DNA from 2 places in the Peribacillus sp. FSL P2-0133 genome. Region 2 is predicted to be linked to the other one. Evidence: riboswitches for the same ligand, from Rfam matches in the RefSeq annotation. Region 2 holds a riboswitch; the other holds the start of a gene.
What was found. Region 2 has a riboswitch for S-adenosylmethionine ahead of mmuP (S-methylmethionine permease). Riboswitches for the same ligand answer to the same signal wherever they lie in the genome.

Region 1 (4,434 bases), 2.7 Mb from region 2:
TCGTCATTAGTCAGTGTCAAAGACGGGGATGATTTGGAAATCCTTGAAATTACCGATACAGATAGAAAGGTTGTCATGGAGCTAACTGAATTGGATGAAACACGCCGCCAGCGTGGGACTATTGTTGATGTGACAATCATAAGTGACTACCTAAGAAATAATGGTCTGCGATTATTGGATACACCGGGGTTCAATGGGGAAAAAAGCGTGGAATCAGATTTCCAAGGCTATTTACATGGCAGTGATGGACTGATGTTCGTTCTTGACGCCCGGGCGCCTTTCACCGGCAGCGAACGGGATCTGTTATTGGAAATTCAAATGATGGCTCCGAAACTGCCGATTCATTTCTTGTTAAATAAAATGGATACGATATACAGTGATCAGGTGGCAGTCCGGATGGAAGACGAAACATGGGATAAAGTGAATGCATATTTCCCGAATGCGAAAGTATTCGCTTTCTCCAAACTGTATGATAGCAAGCAGCAATTGAAGGACCTTTCAGCCTTCCTTCAATCGAATTATCAAGAGGATAATTGGAAGGAAAGAAGATCTGAAAAAATCCTAGCATTCATTCGTAAAACTTTATCTTATCTGTTAGAAAAACGGGCAGCCAATGAGCGGAAATGCGAGCATTCCATCTCTTGGAATGAACAGATGGAAGTCAAACTGAATGGGGCGGTCAATCAACTGGCTGATTTGGAAAAAGAAAAAAGTGAAAATATCATAAGGTCGTATCGTCTGCTTAAGGATGAAGTGAAAAATCAGCTTTCTTCTAAAATTCCTGAATTACTGAGGGATTGCTCTAAATCATTAACGGAAAGCAGTGATTTCAGTCAGGTCCATGTACAGTTAAACCAAGAAATGAATGAGCGGATTCAAAACTTCATTTCTGATAAGATCATGCCTCAATATTACCGTTCTCTTCAAGACTGGATTGCCAGTTCTCAAATGGAGTTCTCACAAAGCCAGCAGTTTATGGATGAGATGAGTGCCGGATTCAATGAATTATACAAAGAAGAACGGATTACGCTTGCAGGTGACTTCAGGGTATTGGATGACTGGCGCCGTGATGCCGATCGGATGACAAGCAGTATCCGCATCGAAAACGTTAATATCCTTTTGCGCAGGACTCCATCACAATTGCTGCTTAAAGGAGCAGGGAAGCTGTTTGGGGCGATACCGCAAAATAAAGCCAATATGTACAATCGTTATAAGAAATATCTGGAAAGTGAAGATTACCTGGATGTTGCGGAAATGATCACGGAACGTTTCCTTACCCAATTTGGATTGTTTGAAAAATCTTTGGATCGGGACATCGCACTTTTCTATCGCAGTTCATTTGCCTTACTTCAAAAAACGATTGAACAAACGCAGACCGAGATAAAAGACTTCCAGGCTGCATTGGAGCATATGAAAGAAAATCCGGAAGTTTACCGTGACCCGATCACTTTGTTCGAAGTGAAATTAAGGCAGTTGGAGAGGCTTGAAAAAATCGAGAAAAAGCGTCTAGCCCAGCTTCAAAGAAAATAAAAAATAACGGGGAACATTTCAAATATTCAAAAATCTATTGACTTTACGACTATATCCCTATAAAGTGATAATTACGAAAACGTAACTCAATATATCTCTTATCAAGAGTGGCGGAGGGACTGGCCCTAAGATGCCCAGCAACCGTTCCATTAGGAATTGGTGCTAAATCCTGCAAAACAGAAATGTTTTGACAGATAAGAGAGGGACAAGTCTGCAAAACAGCCGATTAAACCTCTCTATATTAGAGAGGTTTTTATTTTGGGATTTACACCGACTTAACTGATAAGACTAATTAGAAAACATGGAGGGGAAACAAGATGAGAAGGTCTATTAAAGGGATATTTATTTCAGCCATCGCTTCGGCTTTGCTTTTAACGGGTTGCTCTACTGGGCAGAGTTCCACAGAATCGAAGAAAGAAGAAAAAGTATCATTTGAAAATGTACCGGAAAGATTTGCAGATGGGGATGGAGCCAAGATCAAAGTGATCCGTAAAATTGGCGGTGATGATCATACGGCCCAATACCTGGCGGGGGCGAAGGAAGAAGGAGAAGCACTCGGATTCCAAGTGGATACATATACAGCCAATGGTGATACGGCTAAATTTCATGATGCGATAGCGCAGGCATTGGAGGAAGATTACGACGGCTATATCATTTCCCATGGTGATGATGCAGCAACTGTGAATGACGTTCAAAAGTTGGTTGATGCAGGTAAAAGCGTTGTCACGTTCGATTCAATAAGCGATCTATCTAAAATAGATGGTGTGACATTAACTTCACAGGATGATGAAGCGTTGGCAACACTGGCTTTTGATAAACTGATAAAAGAGCAGAAAGGTGAAGCGGCAATTGCATATCTTTGGGTGGATGGTTTCCCACCAATGGTAAGAAGAAATGCAGTCTATCAGGAAAAACTAAAAGAAAATCCTGGGATTAAAGAAGTCGAAAGATTCGGAGTGGCATCTGCCGATACTTCGGTTCAGACACAAAATGCTGTAGCCGCAATGCTGAATAAATACCCTAAAGGTAAATTGGATGCCATTTTCGCAACATGGGATGCCTTTGCCATCGGTGCAGCCCGGGCGATTAAAGAAGCGGGCCGAGATGAAGTGAAGATATATGGAATTGATGTATCTAACGCAGATCTCCAGGAAATCCAATCGGCAGATAGCTCATGGTCCTACACGGCAGCAGTCGATCCCAAGTTGATCGGTGCAGTTAATATGAGGATATTGGCTAAAAAATTGGCGGGCGAAGATACGCCGCAAACCTATGACTTAGAGGCTTCACTTATTTCACAAAAGCAAGTCCAAGCTTCAAAAGAAGCGGTAAACATGGCAAATCTGTCTGGTATTGTCGATGGATGGGGTGAATCTACGGAATTTGAAGAAGATTGGATGAAAGTTTTGAAGGATCATTATAAAAAGTAAAAAGAGACACTCTCTTTCAAGTAGAAGGGAGTGTCTGTTCAATAAGGGGGAATGGACATGGGCACGCAACTAGAAATGAAGAAGATTTCGATTGAATTTCCGGGGGTGAAGGCGCTGAGTGAAGTTGATTTTTCCGTACAATCAGGGACAGCCCACGCATTGGTCGGTGCAAACGGAGCAGGGAAATCGACGTTAATGAAAGTTTTATCGGGAGCCCATGTTCATTATTCAGGTGACATTTTTATTGATGGGATGAGGCGGGATATCCGCTCGCCAAAAGCGGCTCAGGAACAAGGCATTCAAATTGTTTATCAGGAAGTGGATACAGCCCTCATCCCTTACTTAACGGTTGGGGAAAATGTAATGTTGAATGATATGGTCCAAAACATGGGGAAAAAACAGAGGGTCCAATGGAAAGAGCTGCACAAACAAGCCTCTTATATTCTTGAAGATATGAAAATTCGTGTCCCTTCGAAAAAGCTGGTAAGAGACCTTACCTTGGCCGAAAAACAGATGGTCCTGATAGCAAGAGCCGTTTCGACAGAATGCAAATTCCTGATTCTCGATGAGCCAACTGCTCCGTTAAGTCATACGGAGACGACAGAGCTTTTTCGAATTGTAACTGAATTAAAGCAAAAAGGCGTGGGAATCATTTTCATTTCACATCGTCTGCCTGAGATTTTTGAAATCTGTGAGGAAATTACGATCATGAGGAATGGGGAGCGTGTCACTTGTCGAAAGAAGGAGGACATAACCCGTAACGAAGTGGTAGAGAATATGCTCGGTAAAGCCATGGATGACCAGTTTCCAGAAGTCAATGCTTCGATCGGAGACGTCATTCTGGAAGTTAACGGATTGTCAGATGCCGAGAAAGTCAAGGATGTCAGTCTGAATATTAAAGCAGGCGAGATAATCGGCTTGGCAGGGTTAGTCGGGGCGGGAAAAACGGAACTCTGTAAAACCCTTTTCGGTCATGCTTCGATCACAGCGGGGGAAGTAATCCTGAATGGTCGAAAGCTTTCTTTGAAATCACCGCACGAAGCAGTAAAAAGCGGTCTGGCACTTGTACCTGAGGAACGCAGGAAAGAAGGGGTCCTCGTTCAGGAATCAGTCTCGGCGAACTTGACCGCAGCCAGTCTCGGCAAATTCTGCAAGACGTTCAGCTTCGTGGATCGTAAGGCGGAAAAGGAAAAGGCGAAGGAAATGATCGTAAGTCTCGGCATTAAAACTCCTTCAGGAGAAGTGAGTGTCGAAAACCTTTCAGGTGGTAACCAGCAAAAAGTTGCCATCGGAAAATGGCTTATGGCCGATGCGGATGTATACATATTCGATGAACCAACGAAAGGGGTCGATGTTGGAGCCAAGAAGGATATATTCGAATTGATTGCAAAGCTTGCAAGGAATGGGAAAGCGATCATTTATGCATCATCCGAGCTTTCCGAAATCATTGGCATTACCAACCGGACATATGTGC
Region 2 (4,434 bases):
CAGATTTCAGGTCGAGCCTGTTACATGATTCTTGACCATGCCAGGTTTTTGTTTCCGGATTATATGTTTCACCAGAATTCGGATAAACTATAATTGGTTTATGCGTGTTTGAACGCAACACCTGTATGGCTTCCGTGATACCTGATACAGGCGCACAGTTGATGCCGATTGCTGCAATTTGCTCACTGTCCCCAAACAATCTGGTACACTCCTCAAGCAATGTACCGTCACTAATCGCTTTTTCATTTTTCAATGAAAAGGATAGCCAAGCATAGACCTCTGGGTAATCTTTCAATAATGAATGCAATACTTTTGCTTCTTGCAGGGAAGGTATCGTTTCAAATGCTAAAATGTCAGCACCGGCTTCAATCAAAGCAGATATTCGCGAGCGATGAAATGCAGTTAAAGTTTCATCTGAAACACCATAGTTTCCTACATACTCTGAACCATCTGCAAGGTAAGCCCCATATGGTCCAACCGATGCAGCAACCAATGGCTTAGGTCTAATCGTTTGATATTCTTCTTCCTTCCAAAATTCATCTCTTGCTTCCCTTGCAAGTAAAACCGTTTTCCGGATTAGTTCCAAAGCCTCTTCCTCTTGTATTCCGCGGAGGGCGAAACCTTCAACTGTTGCTTGGTAGCTTGCCGTTATCGCACAGTCAGCACCAGCCCGAAAGTAGTCAGAGTGAACTTGATAAATCACTTCTGGATTTTCAAGTAATACACGTGCAGACCACAGGGGATCGTCCAAATCGCACCCATGCCTTTCAAGCTCTGTAGCTAGAGCCCCGTCCAAAATCATGACTGAATGATCTCGTAATATTGCGTCAATTGGGCTAATTTTATTCTTCATGTTCTACTCCTCTTTTTCTTTATAGTTTGTGTCAGATAATAACTTCCATAGCAAAACAAAATAAAAGGAATGCCACAATATAGTGCAATTCGTTGTGTAGGATCAAATGCAATTCCTATGCAAGAAGCAAGACATAGCAAAAAAGAAACGATTGGTATGAGTGGATATAATGGTGTATGATAAGCCAAATCATTTACTGAATTTCCTTCGTTTATAAATCGTCTGCGAAATAGAAACTGTGACGCGCTAATACTCATCCAAACTACTACCACGGCTAGTCCAGAAATGGATACAAGCACTATATATACAGTATCCGGTGCAATAATACTCGAGAAAAGGGCTAAACCACCTCCCAACATACTGAAAAAAACTGCATTTATCGGAACACCCCGTTTTGTCAATTTTGCAAATATGGGTGATATTGTTTTCTTATCTGCAAGCGACCAAAGCATTCTGGATGATGCATATAATCCTGAATTTGCAGCAGACAAAATGGCAGTTAATATAACAAAGTTCATAATATCCGCTGCATACGGCACTCCAATTCGTTCGAGAACTGCAACAAAGGGGCTCTCTAGTACGCTTGCATCCGAAATAGGCAATAATGCGGATAATACAACAATGGTTCCTACAAAAAAGATAATCAATCTCCATAATGTCATACGGATTGCCTTTGGTATCGTTTTTTCTGGGTTCACTGTTTCTCCAGCTGCAATTCCGATTAATTCAGTTCCAGAAAATGCGAAATTCACCGCGAGCATCGTCATTAGAATGGCAAAAGCACCATTCGGAAATAAACCTGCACTTGTAAAATTGGATAATAACGGAGCTGATTGTGAATTAATTATTGGAATAAAACCTACCATTGCTGCAGCTCCCAGAATAATAAATATCACAATAGCAAATACCTTTATAGACGCAAACCAGAATTCGGATTCAGCGAAAAACTTAACGGTCCACGCATTTAAAGCCAAGACCAATATGGCAAATAGAGCACTCCATATCCAGACATTGATTGATGGAAACCATCGCTGCATCAACAATCCTGCAGCCGTAAATTCCGAACCTAGTGCAACAGTCCAGGTTAGCCAATACAACCAGGCTACTGTATACCCTGTCCCTGGTCCGATGTATTTGGCTGCGTAGCTATGAAACGCGCCTGTCTCGGGCATATGTACTGCCAGTTCACCAAGACATAGCATGACTAGATAAACCACTAAAGCTCCAATCAGATACGAAAGGATGGTGCCGAATGGGCCAGCCTGTTGAATCGTATAACCCGAACTTAAGAATAAACCAGTTCCAATCACCCCGCCAAGCGATAGCATTATTATATGCCGTGCTTGCATTTCCCTTTGAAAATCATGTTTTCTTTTGTTCTCCATTCTTACTCTCCTTAATCTTGGATCCAGAAAAAACGAAAACGCACTCTAAAAGAGTGCGTTACTGACAAATAAACACGTACGGTCTTATCTATCAAGGTTTCACCCCCTGGAATTAGCACAGTGTCTTTGTAGACCTGCTGCTGAGGTTTCATAGGGCCAGTCCCTCCACCTCTCTGGATAAGAAATTATTTTTTTATAACTTTATCAATCTATGAAAAAATTGTCAAGTTTTGTTTCGGATTGTAAAGACTTCCTTTAAAATTCTAACGATCATGGCACCGGCGGCATAAATATGATATGGTTGCTCGTTTTTGGAACAGTCGCTTACCACATTAAAATTGCAGATAAAGCTAACCGGGTAATTTTGATTTTAAAAAATGACGCCATCTTAAAAAGATGACGCCATTTATTCTTTCTTTTCACTTAAGGACGTTCTATTTCAAATAATTCCCCTAGTTTTGTATAAGTATGACCCGCTAATCTTGCTACAGGTTTTAGCCCGTTTTGGTCAATTCTTCCATTATGGTAAATATCTTGCTCGATATGATAGCAGACTATTTTCCCTATCAATAAATCACAACCAGGTTTATTCTGGGAACCTGCCAATGGTATCGCCTGCTCTAATGTACATTCAAAGCGTACCTTCGCTTCTTGCAATCCTGGTACGGATACCTTATCACTAACAGCCGGCGTGAAATCGGTAAGACCCAATTCACTTTCGTCGGATGGGAGTTCCTTGGCCGTTCGATTTGCATCAGCTACATTATTCTCATCAGTGATATGAACAACGAATTCACCTGTTTGAATTGCATTTCGTGCCGTGTCCTTTGAAACCCCTTCTTTCCGTTGAACAGAAATGGAAATCATCGGAGGATTTGAACTGACTATGTTAAAAAAGCTGAACGGCGCTATATTGATTGTACCGGTTTCGGATTGTGTCGTAACGAGTGCTATAGGTCTCGGTATAATGCTTCCAGTTAAAAACTTATAATTATCCCGTTCAGTCAGACTTTCAGGATTAACAGAAATCATCTTCATTCCCTCTCATTCTTATAAAAAGTTCTTTTGAAACCATGAACCCGCTGCCTCAACCTCTGAACGTGTTAGCTGATGACCGTAATTTTCCCACTGAACATCCACTGTAGCACCAGCTTGCAGTAAAAGTTGATTAAGTTCATCAGTTTCTGCTGCCGGGCAAATCGGATCGTTTTTACCTGCAGCGATAAATACAGGTATATCCGAAAGGGACGGCAATGCAATCCCTCGTCTAGGCACCATAGGGTGATGAAGAATCGCTCCTTGTAATGCCCCTTCGAAATGGAACAGCAAACTTGCCGCTATATTTGCACCATTGGAATAACCTAATGCTACCACTCTTTCACGGTCGAAGTCATATTTTTTGGACGCTGATTCCAAGAAGTCATAAAGCTCCTTCGTACGAAAGATCAAATCTTCTTCATCAAAAACCCCTTCGGATAACCGGCGGAAAAAACGAGGCATTCCGTTTTCAAGTACATTTCCCCGTACGCTCAATACGGATGAGCCCGGTGAAACCATTTCCGCTAATGGCAAGAGATCTGTTTCCGTTCCTCCAGTGCCATGTAAAAGCAAAAGCAATGGCGCTTCTGGATTACTTCCTTTTTGAAAAATATGCTTCATCATTTATCCTCCTCCAGTACTCTCGGCACTGCCGGCAGTAACGTTTTCTCCATGATCTCCCTTTTTTCTTCCAGCCATGGCGGCAGCATTAATTTACTGCCCATCGTTTCCTTCGTTTCATCATGAGCGAAGCCAGGTGGATCTGTGGCAACTTCAAAAAGTATGCCTCCATCTTCCCTGAAATAAATGGCATCGAAGTATTGACGGTCTGTAAAGGGTGTCACACCATAGCCATGGTTGGCGATATGCTCCCTCCATTCTTTATGATCTTCATTATCGATTGCACGCCATGCAATATGATGGACGGTTCCCACTCCGATTTTCCCATTTGGCAACACCGTTTTTTTAACATCTATCAAATTTCCGATGTCCGATGTGGATTTGAAGCGGATGTAATCGCCCTCTTCCCCAATTTTTTGCAGGCCCATCACTTTCTCTAAGAGTTCCATCGTTTTGAACGGTTCTGACGTCAATAATACGGCACCGCCGAATCCCTTGACCGCCTTGGCAGCTGGTACACCGCCGAATGACCACTCG

Region 1: another riboswitch for S-adenosylmethionine. It lies ahead of MKY17_RS02655 (sugar ABC transporter substrate-binding protein); the one in region 2 lies ahead of mmuP (S-methylmethionine permease).

The regions. Positions count from the first base shown of each region.
Region 1 is NZ_CP150254.1:541,455-545,888, forward strand. Features, by position in the region: gene MKY17_RS02650 (GTPase domain-containing protein) at 1-1,530, shown strand, start outside; SAM riboswitch class I at 1,626-1,731, shown strand; gene MKY17_RS02655 (sugar ABC transporter substrate-binding protein) at 1,848-2,960, shown strand; gene MKY17_RS02660 (sugar ABC transporter ATP-binding protein) at 3,018-4,434, shown strand, end outside.
Region 2 is NZ_CP150254.1:3,266,528-3,270,961, forward strand. Features, by position in the region: gene mmuM (homocysteine S-methyltransferase) at 1-853, opposite strand, end outside; gene mmuP (S-methylmethionine permease) at 850-2,238, opposite strand; SAM riboswitch class I at 2,320-2,422, opposite strand; gene MKY17_RS15555 (flavin reductase family protein) at 2,662-3,270, opposite strand; gene MKY17_RS15560 (alpha/beta hydrolase) at 3,289-3,897, opposite strand; gene MKY17_RS15565 (ring-cleaving dioxygenase) at 3,897-4,434, opposite strand, start outside.